Regions from separate parts of the Paenibacillus sp. P3E genome, predicted to be linked through region 2. Evidence: riboswitches for the same ligand, from Rfam matches in the RefSeq annotation. Region 2 holds a riboswitch; each other region holds the start of a gene.
The links. A riboswitch is a leader RNA that binds a small molecule or an ion and turns the genes downstream of it on or off. The one in region 2 is predicted to bind cyclic di-GMP.
Positions count from the first base shown of each region.

Region 1: linked by a shared signal. The riboswitch ahead of A3842_RS20685 (thiamine pyrophosphate-binding protein) and the one ahead of A3842_RS05225 (anti-repressor SinI family protein) in region 2 are both predicted to bind cyclic di-GMP.
Region 3: linked by a shared signal. The riboswitch ahead of A3842_RS28895 (S-layer homology domain-containing protein) and the one ahead of A3842_RS05225 (anti-repressor SinI family protein) in region 2 are both predicted to bind cyclic di-GMP.
Region 4: linked by a shared signal. The riboswitch ahead of A3842_RS27175 (flagellar assembly protein A) and the one ahead of A3842_RS05225 (anti-repressor SinI family protein) in region 2 are both predicted to bind cyclic di-GMP.

Region 1 is NZ_LVWH01000182.1:42,617-46,561, forward strand. Features, by position in the region: gene A3842_RS20680 (methyl-accepting chemotaxis protein) at 1-787, shown strand, start outside; cyclic di-GMP riboswitch class I at 1,286-1,379, shown strand; gene A3842_RS20685 (thiamine pyrophosphate-binding protein) at 1,518-3,131, shown strand; gene A3842_RS20690 (carboxymuconolactone decarboxylase family protein) at 3,202-3,570, shown strand; gene A3842_RS20695 (hypothetical protein) at 3,791-3,945, shown strand, end outside.
Region 2 is NZ_LVWH01000033.1:2,280-6,224, forward strand. Features, by position in the region: gene A3842_RS05215 (TasA family protein) at 1-315, shown strand, start outside; gene A3842_RS05220 (helix-turn-helix domain-containing protein) at 712-1,044, shown strand; gene A3842_RS05225 (anti-repressor SinI family protein) at 1,139-1,294, opposite strand; cyclic di-GMP riboswitch class I at 1,323-1,416, opposite strand; gene A3842_RS05230 (2-oxoglutarate dehydrogenase E1 component) at 1,854-3,945, shown strand, end outside.
Region 3 is NZ_LVWH01000223.1:9,626-13,570, forward strand. Features, by position in the region: gene A3842_RS28895 (S-layer homology domain-containing protein) at 1-1,756, opposite strand, end outside; cyclic di-GMP riboswitch class I at 1,808-1,900, opposite strand; gene A3842_RS28900 (DUF6953 family protein) at 2,153-2,389, opposite strand; gene A3842_RS32765 (hypothetical protein) at 2,424-2,591, shown strand; gene A3842_RS28905 (ABC transporter ATP-binding protein) at 3,143-3,945, opposite strand, start outside.
Region 4 is NZ_LVWH01000213.1:4,462-8,406, forward strand. Features, by position in the region: gene A3842_RS27170 (FUSC family protein) at 122-1,222, shown strand; cyclic di-GMP riboswitch class I at 1,528-1,621, shown strand; gene A3842_RS27175 (flagellar assembly protein A) at 1,724-3,610, shown strand; gene A3842_RS27180 (flavin reductase family protein) at 3,709-3,945, opposite strand, start outside.

The DNA of each region.
Region 1 (3,945 bases), on a different contig from region 2:
CTCCGTGGACATCGCCGATATGACCGATTCCATCAAAGACATTGAAACCAAGGTTTCGAATTACACAAGCTCTACCAAAGAAATGAACAGACGTTCCATACATACGCTAGAATTAGTTGAGAAAGGCCGCCAATCCGTAGATACTCAAGCAGAAGGCATGCGCAAGAATATACAAGCTACCCAGAAGGTCGCCGACACGATTGAAGCACTATCACATAATGCCCGGGGGATCACGATGATCACCAAAACCATTACAGAAATCGCCGAGCAGACCAACCTGCTCTCACTCAATGCATCGATCGAAGCAGCACGCGCCGGTGAACATGGTCGTGGTTTCGCTGTTGTAGCCCAGGAAGTCCGCAAGCTTGCTGAGGAATCTACAGCCTCCACCAAAGAAGTATTCGGTCTGGTGCGCAGTATTGAGAACGATATCAAGGAAGCGATTGAGAATATTGCCATTAATGAGGAAGTCGTCCAAGTTCAAAATGAAATGATCATTGAAACCGCGAATATTTTCGCCCAGATTGTGCAAAGCGTTCAGTACATCACCGAGCAAATTGCTTCTTTCTCGTCTGAGAGTGACCTCATGTTGGAGAGCGCGTTAAAAATTTCTGGAGCTATCGAAAATATCTCTGCGATTACAGAAGAAACTGCGGCCGGAACCCAAGAGGTATCCGCAGCAATGAACGAACAAATAAATGCCCTGCAGTCTGTTGCTGAAGAAACAGAGAAAATGACACAAGCAGTATTCCAACTCCAGAAAACGATCCATATTTTCAAATTTTAATCTCCATTTTCATAGACCGTTTCATATGAAGCGGTCTTTTTTTGTTCACAAAATAATCAATGTTATTTTATGAAAATTCAGTTTTTTGGCAGCAGCAAGTATCGTTATTTCTTTTGCACTTCTCTCCGCTATTTTTAATGGAAATAATATAATGAATACAATTGGATCTGAAGGGTGTTTCGTTCATTAGCCTTATTAATCCAGATAAAAAATGGGTACACCCCATTATTCCAGTCTAATCATCCATTTCCATACAAAGGAATAGTTCAATATACCTGATATATTTCTGTTTCAATGTTTCTTCACAATTTGTATTATTAAGACTTTTTTGCATTAAATTTTTTTTGGATTCGCCCTGTTTTCCAACTCAACTGGACCATTTCTTGCAATTGACATTGTTCGTTAATTTCGTCAAAAACTGAGCTTTTCAGCACAAATATATTGACAAGAGAGGAGTTAGAAATATATTGTAAAGTAAAAATATGCATTTTTTCCAATACATCATAACGGCAAAATTCACCGAAAGGGAATGACGCAAAGCCATGGATCTACAGTCTCATTTTTATGGGACCATGACAGCCAGGTTGCTGAACAACCGAAGCTCTGGGGAAACCTCGTTCTATACGGTTATTCATTGCAGCCGACCTGTACTCTCGTGAGTGCAGGTTTTCTATTTCTGCTAAAAAAAAACATTGGGTGGGTGGATTATCTGAAAACAGTCGCAGATTATATGGCTGAGGCACTACGAAACCTCGGCGTAACACATTCCTTTGGTATCATCGGCAAGTCTATTTGTCCCGTAGTTCTTAAGATGGTCGATTACGGGATTGAATTTATTCCTGGCAGACATGAGTCCAGCTCCGGGTTCGAAGCAGCAGGCTATGCTCTCAAAACCGGCAGGCTGGGTGTAGCTTTTGGGACTTCAGGTCCAGGCGGAACCAATCTTCTTACTGCTGCAGCACATGCTAAAGCGAACAACCTGCCTGTGCTGTTCATTACAGGTCATCAATCTATTAAGGAGCTGGGAATTCCCCAGTGCCAGGATTCTTCGTCATATCTGGCTGACCTGGCGGACATGTTCAGACCGGCTACACTCTTCAGTAAACTGGTGGAGCGAGGTGATCATTTCAGCACCTTATTTAACCATGCTATTTCTATTGCTTTGGGCGGACAGCGCGGGCCGGTCCATTTATGTATCCCGTTTGATGTGCAGACGGAAATGCTGGAAGAATGCCGGATAGTGATTCCTGAGCGTGAACATCTCGTAAGCACTGCTAATTTCGAACGTGTGATTTCAGCTATTAATGCCTCCAGCCATCCTCTTATTATTGCCGGCAAAGGGGTTAACCGTTCTATTGCACACCAAGAGCTCATTCAGCTGGCTGAAACTTTTAACATCCCTGTCGTTACTTCACCGGGAGGAAAAGGTGCGATCCCTTGGGATCACCCGTTGTATCATGGACCAATTGGTGTTGGCGGCTGCAAGCATGGTGATGATTTATTGAACCGCAGTGATTTGTTCATTGTGCTTGGATCACGTCTGAGTGACATGACCATCTGCAATCTAAAGGCTGAAAATCACCCGAAAACACTTATCCAATTTGACGTAGACCCTACCTTCGTAGGTAAAATTTTATCTTCACAGACCATCGCTATAGGCGGGGATTTACGGGACAATTTGGCTTTTTATCTAAAGAATATAGATACAGCTGCTATAAAGAAACATATAACAGAAACCGATGTTCATTATGCGGAAGAGTTGCCTGTTCTCTCCAAGCTGTCACTAGCTTCGGTCATGAGCACCTTGAGCGATTTGATTCCTTACAACAACACCGTTTTTGTAGATGACGGCAGCCATGGCTTCAACGCCGTGAAATGGTACAACGTGAAAAAACCGGGCAGTTTTGTCTTTGATGCTTATTTTGCCTGTATGGGCAACTCCATTGGAATGGCTATTGGGGCTAAGGTGGCTTCCCCTGAAGAAACCATTTTCTGCCTAACCGGTGATGGCTGCTTCATGATGCTTGGTGCTGAAATCAACACTGCAGTCTGCAAGAATATTCCGGTAATCTTTATCGTAGTGAACAACATGCAGCTGGATATGGCGCTTAAGGGGATGGAGAAAACCACAGGCAGAATTGACGGTACGATCTACGAGGTACCTATGGATGCCGTGAAATTCGCTGAGTCACTCGGAGCCACAGGCTACAAATGCGAAACCGCGGAGCAATTCAACGTTGCTGTACAAGCCGCAGTCGAGTCAAACCGTGTAGCTGTCATTGAATTGTTGACAGACCGTGACGAAGTGCCTCCAACGGCCCATAGGACGTTGAATCTCAACTAAGTAGCAGAGGTAAGAATCAAGCTTCACATGACCGGTCCTTGCCACTCATCAAAATTCAGGAGGCATCTTTGTGGAAAACACCAGTTACAGCGGTCTAAAGCATTTTACCAACCTGTCCGGCGACTATGGAGCCAAAGCACTAGCTCCAATCAAAGAGCATTTCCCCGAACTGGCCGAGTACATTATGGGCAACGCTTATGGGGATCTTTTTCAGCGCACAACAATTGGCTCCGATTGGAAAGAAATTGCTGTTATTTCGTCTTTGATTACTATGGGACAATTTGAGCAGCTCGGGGTCCATTATGTGATGGCGCTCCGCGTCGGAATAACTGTAGAACAGATCAAAGGAATCTTATTGCATCTGGTGCCTTGTATCGGTGCTCCAAGAGTCATTTCAGCTTTTAATGTGCTGCTTGCAACGCTTGAGGAAATCCAATAAATCCTTCTTCAACAATTTTATACACAATTCGACTTTTTTCTTGCTTATTTGAGAAATATATGATTATATTAGAGGGAAAATATCCCAAAACTATAGTTTTTGTATCGAATCAAGGCGTAAAACCAAAAGTTATTTGGATATATTCTATGACTGAACAACAACGTACAGTCAACATTTCCGTTATACGTTTCACACATTTAATTTTGGGAGAGATGAGCACATGGGTAAATTTATTTTGAAAACCGATTCTGTTAACAAGGTCATTAATATTGAATTAGAAGGCACTTTCTCCAATGAGGATGGTCTCAAATCGATTCAAGCTTATCAGCAGACCGTTAACCCGATCACACCTTCAGAATATGCTCTGCAGATTGA
Region 2 (3,945 bases):
GGTGTCGATCTCAGCAAATTCATCAAGGTTAAATTCCTGAAGAATAATGATAAAGGAACCATTCTCACACCGGAGGTTGTCGTATACGAAACCACACTGGATGCCCTGAAGAGCCAAACCCCCGATCTTGTAAACAATACCGGTCTGGATCAAATCTGGACGGAAGCCGACGGTATCAAAGCTCAGAGCAGCGACAGCTTTACAGTCAAGTTCGAATTCGTTGACAATGGTGAAGCACAGAACTATTTCCAAAAGGATAAGCTGAAGCTGACTTGGAACTTCGAGGCCAAACAAGGCCCTAAAAAAGATTATTAATTCATAACGGACTGCATTCTGAAGCAGCCTACCCTGATTCCGAAGCCGGAGCAGATTAGGCTGTTTTTTCTTTGTAACGATTGATTTTTGTCCATTTTACGGAAATTTGTTATACTGATAAAAAGAAACGTCTTCGCCGTCCTCCGAAAGAGGCGGTATCCGTTTCTCCATAAATAGAAGGACAATGTATAGCGTCAAGCATATACATTCTTATATTTCAATTGGAAACGGCTACGTCGTCTTTTACAAGCTTATGCTTCCGAAGCAGCAATACTACGTATCGCCTTCAAATAGCCGTTTCAGCGAGAAATATAAGGATGATTGATGGCATAGAACAGTTAAATCCTTATATTTTAACAATAAGTACGGAGGGGCGTTGTAATCGTGCCGGATAATATGGGAAGTCGCATCCACCAACTCCGTCTGGAAAAAGGCTGGTCCTTATCCGAATTAGCGGACAAGTCAGATGTGGCAAAATCATACTTAAGCAATGTAGAAAGAAATATCCAATCCAACCCCTCTATTCAATTCATCGAAAAAATCGCCGATGCGCTCCAGGTGTCTATCCACAGCCTGCTCTATGGCGAGCCCTCAGAGACTGACGAATCCGCACTAGATGGCGAATGGTTCCGGCTCGTTCAAGAAGCCATGGCTTCCGGCATAAGCAAACGGGAATTCAAAGAATTCCTCGATTATCAAAAATGGCGGCTAGAGCAAAAGGATCAATAACGGGCGGTTGTCCTAAGGCTCCAGCGATACAGAAAAGGGCACAGCGTCTGGCGCTGTGCCCTTTTCTGTATGTATTCCCGCAAAGTAAACGCCCCTACATTACCTGCAACGTTGTCTTTTCACTTAAAAACTGGCGGATTTCATCTGCCCCGATGCCTGCTTTCTTCGCCGACATCAGCAAATACACCCATTCTAGATCCAGATCACCCATCAGCAGTTCTCCGTCATTCCCCTGGTTGGACTTATCCAAGATATCTCCTCCTAGAATTTTTGCGTCCCCAGGCAGTCCGGCCGTCGTAGTAGTTGAAGCCTTTCTACATTAGACCCGAGACTTTGTGTCCCTGCCTTTCAGCAGGTTTACCCTTTACTGGATCCTTTACATGAAAGGATCTGGTTAGAAAACAATGAAACCGTTATCCGCAATAACATTATATAAGTTCTCACGAGAAAAGTGTGTCGATTTATGGAAATTTTTTATGACAAGTAGTGCAAAAGAACAGTTTTTTTTGCTGGGATTTGTCCAATAGATATGACTTTAGGAACTATTCATGAAGCCTTCGGTGGCATCCATGGGTAATTATTACCGGATCACCCTGTTCACATCCAGCTTCAGGTAACCGATATCCGTTTTCCATCATTTGAGGACTGAATCATGCCGTTTTGCGAACGGATTCCCCGAAAGTATGAATTGATTACACGCCTTGAAAGTAGCACAATAAGATGAGGAATGAAACCGCAACCATCGCAGCTCCACTGGGCGCCCAAGCCTCATGCCGCACGTGGAGTTCATCCGTTAGGAGGATGTATTCATGGCAGTTAAAGAGCCCTATAACGAATCCATTTGGAGTAAGTATCACGGCCCCAATCTGGGCTACATTCAAGAGAAATATGAGCAATTTGTTCATGATCCTTCATCCGTAGAACATCATTACCGCGATTTGTTTACCGTTTCCGGCCCTCCTCCGCTCGCTCCGGATGCCGTTCAGGCTCCGCAGCCGGCCCTTTCGGGAGACACCGAGTGGCTGAGAAAGGCCGTACGAGCTTCCAAGCTAATCGCCAATATTCGTATATATGGCCATATGGCCGCCAATATCGATCCGCTGGAGCAGGTTAACAGCCCTATGGCGAAATGGCTGGATTATGAAACCTATGACTTGACCCGCGAGGACCTGATTGCCTTGCCTGCCTCGCTGATCTGGGAGAATGCGCCGCCGGATGTTCATACCGCATGGGATGCCGTTCACCGGATGCGTCAGGCATATACGCAGACTATCGCCTACGAATTCGGACATGTGCATGACGAACAGGAGCTTCGCTGGCTGAACGGTCAGGCGGAGTCTACAAGCTCCCCCGCGCCGCTGAACAATACCGAGCGCAAGGAGCTGCTGAACCGCCTGATCCAGGTAGAGCAGTTCGAGACCTTCCTGCATAAGACCTTTGTCGGCCAAAAACGCTTCAGCCTGGAAGGCAATGACGCGCTGGTGCCCATGCTGGACGAGATTGTCCGTGCCGCCGCGCATGATGGTGCAGAGCATATCCTGATGGGCATGGCCCACCGCGGACGTCTGAATGTACTGGCTCATATTCTCGGGAAGCCCTATGATATTATTTTCTCGGAATTCCATCATTCTCCGAACAAGGAGCTTTTCCCTTCCGAAGGCTCCATGGGCATTAACTACGGCTGGACCGGCGATGTGAAATACCATTTGGGTGCTGACCGCGCCGTGCGCGAGGGCGAGACCGTCCGTACCCGTATTACACTGGCCAATAACCCGAGCCATCTGGAATTCGTCAACCCTGTCGTTGAAGGCTTTACACGTGCAGCTCAGGAAGACCGGAATTCCCCGGGTTTGCCGCAGCTCGACACGAACAAGGCCATGGCTGTACTGATGCACGGGGATGCCGCTTTTCCGGGCGAAGGAATTGTTGCGGAAACGCTCAACATCGGCAAGCTCAAAGGGTACTCCAACGGCGGTACGGTGCATATTATCGTCAATAACCGGATCGGATTCACTACCGAAAGTGAAGATTCCCGTTCCACCCATTATGCCAGTGACCTTGCCAAAGGCTATGAAATCCCTGTGGTTCACGTCAATGCCGATGATCCGGAGGCCTGCATCTCCGCTGTCCGCCTGGCTAGCGCCTACCGCAATCAATTTAAGAAGGATTTCGTGATCGATCTGATTGGATACCGCCGCCACGGTCATAATGAGATGGATGATCCTGAAACCACCCAGCCGATTGTGTATGGCAGAGTGCGTAACCATCCGACCGTCTATCGTGTCTATGCGGAACGCCTGCAGCGGGAGAAGATCATCACGGCAGATGATGTGAACCAGATGAACCTTGATGCGGAAAAAGTGCTTCAGGAAGCCTTCGACCTGATGAAGGATGGCAAGCGCAAGAACGGAGAAGCCAAAACCTCGGTACCGCTCGAAACGGAAGCAACTCAGCCGCAATCCACGGCGGTGCAGCTGGAGCAACTGCAGCTGATCAACCGGGAACTGCTGACGGTACCGGACGGCTTCAAGGTCTATCCGAAGCTGGAGCGAATTCTGCAGCGCCGCAAGGATGCGCTGAAGGACGGAGAACGGGTAGACTGGGCACTGGCCGAAACGCTGGCATTCGCCACTATCCTGAAGGACGGTACACCGATCCGCCTGAGCGGCCAGGATTCCCAGCGTGGAACCTTCGCCCACCGTCATCTGGTGCTGCACGACAGCGAGACAGGTGCACTGTTCTCTCCGCTGCACCAGCTTAGCGATTCCAAGGCATCCTTCGGGGTGTACAACAGCCCGCTCTCAGAAGCCTCGGTACTCGGCTACGAATACGGCTACAATGTGTTCGCGCCAGAAACCTTCGTGATCTGGGAAGCACAGTATGGCGATTTCGCCAATGCTG
Region 3 (3,945 bases), on a different contig from region 2:
TGGCTGCCGCCTCCACATAAGGGTAAGACCAGTTCGCCGCTGGGACATCACGGAAGGTCGCCGTATCCGGCTGCACCGGCTGCAACTGAAGAGCTGCTGCCAGCAGCTTCGTGAATTCCGCCCGGGTCAAAATACCTTTTGGCGCATACACGGTTCCGTTCATCCCGTTCACGATTCCTCTTGCGGCGAGTACCTCTACCTGTTGCTGTGCCCAATGGCCTGACAAATCTGTGAAATCAATATCACGCAGCATAACCGCATACAGTCCGGAGGCTGTAATCTTGGCCTGCACAAATCCATTCTCCGCTGCAGTCACTCCCCCGATATAGGTCCAGTTGCCTTTTGCCGGATTGTAGCTGTAGATTCCAAGCTTCTCACGACTTGTCGTCCAAGGCTCTTCCTTGGGATATTGAACCGCCAGTTTGGCCGGGATCAGAAATGGAGAACTCGCTTGTATCTGCCAGGCGGAACCTGCCTTCAGCAGTTTTTTGCCGTTTGCGTCGATCAGTGCCTGTGTCTCCAGCTCTGCCTGGGCCAAGCTTACAGTGGTATTATCCTTGAAGGTTCCTGCTGAAATCTCCAGCCGCGCCAAGCCATTCAGTACAGACAAGATACCGCCAGCACTGCCGATAACCTGACTATCCTTGGCTCCGGTTATTACAGGGATCTTCACTTCCGGGGTTGAGCCCGAGTTCGAGCCGGTACCTGGATTTGGCGTTGTACCCGGGGATGGAGTTGTTCCCGGACTTGGAGTCGGGAGGTTTCCATCTTTTAATTCCACTGATTCTATGTAGTCGTCTTTCTTGCTGTACAACAGCTTACTTCCGTTAATTCCGATCAGCTTCGCCCCGGCCGGTACCGCCGGCAAAGGCTTCACTGCATAAGTAGAGAGATCCACCTGCTGCAGCGTAACTGCACCGTTAACATCCTCTTGAAAAACGGCCTGTCCTCCGCCTATGGACATGAAGGCATACTCTGTTCCTCCAGGCTTCATCTCCGTGAGATCCACAGGCTGTGCCGTCAGGTCTTTGATATTCAGAAGCACATACTTACTCTCAGAGGCGCCGTTCTTTTGCTTAAACAGCACATGGCTCCCGTTAAAAACAAACCAGTCCACGTAATTCGCTCCGCCCAGACTAATAAGCGCACGCGTGACTCCACTGCTTACATCCAGCAGACTGAGGCCCCCGTCACGGGCATTCTTATACACCACATCTCCACCTGCCAGTACCGGGAACCGTCCTTCGCCGAGGTCGGCTTCAACCCCCGTAGCCAGATCATGATAGATCATGCTGCCGTAATTTTTGCGCTCGTACCAGACCACGCCAACTCCATCCGTAGTCGGATTCCCATATTGGCCGGACTGCTTGTTAAGCTTGATGCGGGTGCCTGTTGCAAGATTTGCAGAGTAGATATCCCAGTTCAGGGAAGCTTCCTGCTCCGTTCCCTTGTCCGCCCACACGGCAATACTGCCGCCCACAGAAGGGGCGTCCTTGGCGGATGAGCTCGTCGTAAGTACCGTACCCGCACCACTGGATTGATTCAGCGCGTGCACCTGTTTGACCCCGCCTGCATCTGCTTCCAGCCATACGATCCGGTCACCGGATACACTGTAGTCCGTTCTGCCCGGATCTGTCCCCGCTGCCGAGACCTGCTTCATGCTGAACCCCCCGCTTAACAGGCCTCCAAGCATACATACCACCGCCACTGCGGCCACAAGGGGCCGCGACAACTTCATTTCCCTTTCCAACCTCATTCACTTCTCTCCCCCAGCACTATTTGTAGGCACGCCAAAAAACCAAGTGCCTTGAGCGGCCCGGCTGCCCTAACATCCTTCCCGGATGAAGTAGGCCCGTGGCTTTGCGTCTCCGACTTTCGTACGGATTTGCCTTTGTTCCAAACTCGGTTTTCAGTCCCTTTACCCTTATGTATTCGTGACTTTCGATGTACAGGACTCTATCATTATCGGAATTTATTCCTGTAGAATTAAGATGTTCTATTTTTTCCTTTTTTAGGGATTTGGACATAGAAAAAAACCACATGTAGGAGATGCCCCGCATGTGGTTTATAGTCAGCTTCTATACTTCTTCTACTGGACAAGCAAAAAGGGCTTCAACGGTCACCAGCATCATAGCTGGCCCGGGGGCATATTTCAAGTCCATGCCCACAGGAATCCGTCACGGTCCCAGGCGATTCTTCCGCCGTGCAGCTTGCGGAAGGCCTTCTTCACATCCTTGGACAACGAAGCATTCCCGTTCTCATTCACAAATACAAACTGCTCGCCAAAATTAGCCTTCACATATTCAATCGCAGCGGTCTGGTACAGGGTTCCCGTAAAACGGATCTCCTTGACCATCCACTCCGCTACCTCTTGTGCAGTTACTTCCATCAGGGTACTGCTCCTTCCTGTAAATCCCTCTACAATGCCTTCCCATTATAGCATGAATATGGTCACTCGGGAGGTTCACTGGACAGGGCAAGAGACGGGACAGTGGAGAGCGAAGAGGCGGGCCGAAGAACAAGAACGGGGAATGAACAGCACGACGGACGGGCAACAGTCAAGGCCATTCGGGCAGAACGGGTTTGCATAGAAAGGATTAGAAGAAGTGGAAGAAGCGGAAGAAGTGAAAGAAGTGAAATCAGGCGCTCACTCTTCCTCCTCCCCGCGCATGTTCGCTGCTTGGCGGTGTATAAGCCGAATTTAAGAATTAGAATACACTACCCAATGAATTCTCTGTTCCTACAGAGATTCATTGATGCACAGAGATCGATTCTAAATCAACTCTATACCGTTTATGCTGAACGAAAATGCTAGCTCATCTATGCACGATGGAGATTAGTTGGAATTTATACACTTAATTTCCGATAAATCGTAGTAATACTAGCATTAGTTGGAATTAATCCACTTAATATTGATCAATATGGATAATTCGGGCTGAAAGTAGATTTTTAGTTTTACTTTTTCCACTTCAGTGCTGCGATATCGTAATGCCAGCTGATTAGTGGTAGTTTTTCCACATAAATTTGTATATCAACGAAAAGTAATCATAGTTTAAGAATGTTGAGCGATACACATAGCAAACGTCCATTCCAGCGAAAGGATCGACGCTAAGCCTTGGAGTCAGGACTTATATCCCCGCCTCTACGCCCCCTCCTGCTCCAGATGCAGCAGCTGGGAGGGATCAAGCAACAGGGTCACACAATCCCCTTCCCGAACCCGCAGCCAGCGGCCGTCATTCAGCAGGTCTACGGTCAGACTGATCCCCTCGGCCATGACCGTGGCGCGGATGATATTGCCCAGAATCGACACGGACTGAACCTGTCCGCGTACATCCACCATGCCATCCGCATCATCCTGAATTGCTTCACCTTCAGCCAGCAGGGTTACCGCCTCGGGGCGGATTGCAAAACGGTCGGAGCGGCTGTCGATCCTGCGGAACAGCGCGAGTGCCTCCGCCCGGTTGAATACGTTATAGCTGCCCATGAACCGGGCCGCGAATTCTGTGCGGGGCGCTGTGTACAGCTGCTCCGGGGAACCTTCCTGCACCATGCGCCCCTGGTTCATGATGCAGATCCGGTCCGAGAGGATCAGCGCTTCCTCCTGGTCGTGGGTCACGAACAGCGTCGTCATGCCCAGCCGCCGCTGAATATCGCGGATTTCCGCGCGCAGATTCTTGCGGATTTTGGCGTCGAGCGCGCTGAGCGGTTCGTCCAGCAGCAGCAGCTTCGGCTGGACGGCCAGCGAGCGCGCCAGCGCCACCCGCTGCTGCTGTCCACCGGACAGCGCCTGCGGATAGACACCGCGCTTGTCTTCGAGATCGACCAGCGCCAGCAGTTCTTCGCACCGGCTGCGCCGTGCCGCCGGTGCAACGCCGCGCATGCGCATTCCGTATTCCACATTCTGGCTGACGGTCAGATTGGGGAACAGCGCATAGGATTGGAACA
Region 4 (3,945 bases), on a different contig from region 2:
CCGGAAACTTAACAAGTTCGTAAAAATTAAGGCTCTTCCGGCCCGTTTTGCGGTGCTATAATGAAAACGGCTGAAAGTCATTTCATTTTTTCTCTTAATAACCTGAAAGAAGATGACCCTCATGAACGAAGGATTACAGGACCGCCTGGAGAAATTCGGACTGTCTTTATATATGATACGCGTTACACTGGCTGCTTCACTCTCCTGGCTGACGGTGCACACCCTGTACGAGGACAGCTACTTATATTTCGCTCCACTGGCGGCAATTCTGATCACTCAGGGAAGCGTCAAGGCTTCCTTTGAAAAAGGTGTATACCGGATGACCGGCGTTGTGCTGGGCGGAATTGTGAGCTTGATCGTGGGACGATTCTTCGATGTCGGAGCGCTCTCCATTCTGCTGATGCTGCTGGTTGGCATCGGAGTCGCTACTGCCTGCCGGATTAATATCCAAGCCATCTCCCAGGTCGGTGTAACCTCTGTTCTGGCCCTTACCTTCTATCATGACCATTATATCGAGTGGCGGGTCGCCGAAACGCTTATCGGAGTCATTATTGCGCTAATCATCAATATGATTATCGTTCCGCCTAAGGGGTTCGTCAAGGTGAAAGGCTTGGCACTCGAAGGCAGTCTGCTGCTGGCTGATGCCCTAAGCGGCCTTGCGGGTGGCGGACGGGGAGCGCCTCCGGTTTCGGATACGCTGGCACGTTCCGCTTCGCTGCTGGCCAAGAGCGAGCAACAGCAAAAGGAACTACATTATACCCTAACGCATTACCAGTGCCGCAGCGAGCTTCGCGGACTCTCCCAGGCCACTGCACATCTCAAACAAATACAATGCTATGTCAAGGAGATCAGCTCAGAAATTGCGCTGCTGCCAACACATCATGCTGCGGCTGACTGGATGGCAGAGATCGTAACTGCCACCGCAGACTGTATCGCGCTCTATGGTACCAAAACACTCTCAGATGCCGAAAGTCAGCATTCGCTTCCCGAGTCACTGCGCCGGGCCCGTGATCTTCAGCTAGCCTGGTTCTCGGAGCTGCAGGGACAATGCTCACTGACCTCCATCCGCGATCTCGGCGCGGTCTTCTCCCACCTGAACCGGGTGCTGGAGGAAATCGAACAGGCCGACTACGTGGTGATATCAGCCGCACCGCAGAACAGCAAGACTGAGGCAGCCCGCGCTATACACTTCATACAAAAAGGACTCTCCCACAAGCTTTAGGCTTGGGAGCGTCCTTTTTTTCTGGAGTATCGGCCATAATCCCCCGCTAAATCCCCTTTTAGTTTAGAATTCAATAAACAGAAAAAAATCCTTAATTACATTTAATTTACAATAAATCAACAATTAGTTACATTTATCATTATTTATAGTCTAAATCAATTATTCCAGTTGAAAATTCGCTACTTAAGTACTAGAATTAATGTTGTTTGCTGAAGTTTTTATTGGACAGAGTGCCAGTATTGACCATTTTTTTGTCGATTGTAGTCGATTTAAATGGGCCTTGTACTGAGTATATATCATTGATCTATTCCTAAAGGCAAACTGTCTGAAAGGACAGGACGCAAAGCCATGGGCCTAAGAGTACAGTTATTGCTGTTTTATGGTCGCCAGGTTGCCAATAGAGACGCCATTTGGTCGGATATCCCAAGATATCGCATCACGGCTCCATGATGTTCTTTCTGTACAGATACCATTGATTATACGAAAAGTGAGGTTACGAGAATGCCGCAGCATATTATCGAACGTTCACGGTACGAGTTCATTGCTTCCATGCTTCTTGGAAAGCACGATCTCATGGATCTTTATTCTGTGGATGCTCAGACGTTTGGCGGAACAGACAGAGCGAAGAACGGCGTTATCATTATCCAGAACAACCAAATTTTCATCACCCCTCCTCTGCCTGGCGGCATGCCGGCTGTAATTTCAGCTGTCCATCCCGTAATTCTTAAGATCAATGGACAAACCCTCACAGAGCCAACTCCAATCACGTCTGCAGATGATCTCACCTGGGAGATTTGCGAGAAGCCACAATACCAGATTACCGTATCCGATGATAAGCTCAAAGTGTACTTTACGCTTTACCGTGCCGAAAGATATGCCTGGAACCTGGTCAACAGTCCGGCTTCAGCCAATGTCACTGTACGTGCAGAAATGAACCGTGATTCCTTGTTGTCCGTTCTGTCGATAGCGCAGATTATGTCTGGCCTTGAGAAAAGCTCCATTGTCAGCTCGCTCAACATCCCCGCTCTCTATGAGGAGCTGAACAACCCGACCTATCTTCCTGTCTGCATAGCAGAAGGCAAGGCTCCCGTACCCGGGACCAATGCGAGGCTGGAGCTGCTGTTTCCGAAGAAAATAGAAAATGCATTTAAGGGGACATGCCTTTCTGAAGATGAATCCTGCCACGGTGAATTCCTTACTGTCCAGGAAGGCGAAGTGTTTGCACAGAAGCTGCCACCCCAAGAGGGCCTGCCTGGATTCACCGTGTACGGAGGTGTCCTTCCCCCGCCCCCGCCGCGGGACCTTACTCTATTGACCGGACATTATGCGTCACTGCTTCCGGGGGGACAGATCTCTGCCCGCTGTAAAGGCAGACCGCGTATTACCGGAAACGGAACCTTTGTGAAAACGATTGATTTCCCCCAAACCTATGTGGTTCCGCAGAATGATGCCGTGGAACCAGCCACCATCAGGTTCCCGGGAGATGTCATTGCAGCTCATCCTCTGAACAAGAACACGGTGATTGAAGCCTTGGGTAATGTATACATATACGGTGACGTTCACAATTCCAGAATTGCAGCAACAGGCAGTATATTTATCAGCGGCAAGGCCGTCGATAGTGAATTGTATGCCGGAGCGTTCGGCGCCGCACACCACCGTCTGTGCAGCTTTTCTGAGCTGCTGATCCAAGAGATCTCCAGTCTGAGAGAAGCAGCTAAGAACCTTGCCGAGACGGTCGAGTCCACGATGCAGACGGTAAAGTACGGCCTAGTCATTATGCTGCTGCTGGAAAGCAAATATGAGCATCTTCCCCTTCTGATTAGCGATATGCGGGAACTGTTGTCGGACTTGAGCGCTGACTACCCGCAGGATACCAAAATTGTGAGGCACATGATGGATATTTTTCTGAGACCCGGACATTTTACCGACCTCATTACGGATGCGGGAATAGGCTCTTTTCTGAGTCTGCTTAAAAACCTTATCGAGGGAATCTCCCTCATGCAGGAGGAGCAAGTCCGGATCGATATTTCGGGGGCACAGAACAGCATCATTAAATCCGGCGGAGATATCCATATTCATGGGGAAGGGATTGGCCGGAGCACGCTGTGTTCCTGCGGCGATATTTATTTTGCGAAGGATGGTTCCATGTGCTCCGACTCCGCTATGGAAGCAGAGGGAACGATCACAGCTCAGAATGTCAGCGGTGAGTCCCTTCCCGGATCGCTCCTTGTGGCAGGCCAGCAAATCACAGCTAGCGCCATTCATAATGCATCAGTAACCATAGACGGGTATTCCTTAGAGATTGCTAAACCCGGCGGGGGAATTACGTTTACAGCCAAGAGCCTGAAACAAAAATGCAGAGAATCCGGCGCTATTCCCATCGAATAACCACCAGAATCCTCTACATACAGCATGAATCGCCAAAAAAACAAAGAGACCCTGCAGAGCCGCGTGGCGGCATCCTGCTGGGTCTCTTTTCCGAGCGCTCAAGATTCGTACTGGGGTCTTTCTAGCTCAAACGTCCGGCCGATGGCCGCATAAGAAGCTCCGGCAAGACGGCTGACCGGCTTCAGCTTAGCAGCGTCAATGCGCCCGCCCTGAATCAGTTCATCCTCTATATAGAAACAGAGCACTTCACCGACCAGCATATCGCAGTGTCCCAGCTCCACATGCCGCACGAGACGGCATTCCATGGCGATCCTGCACTCCTCTATACGCGGAAC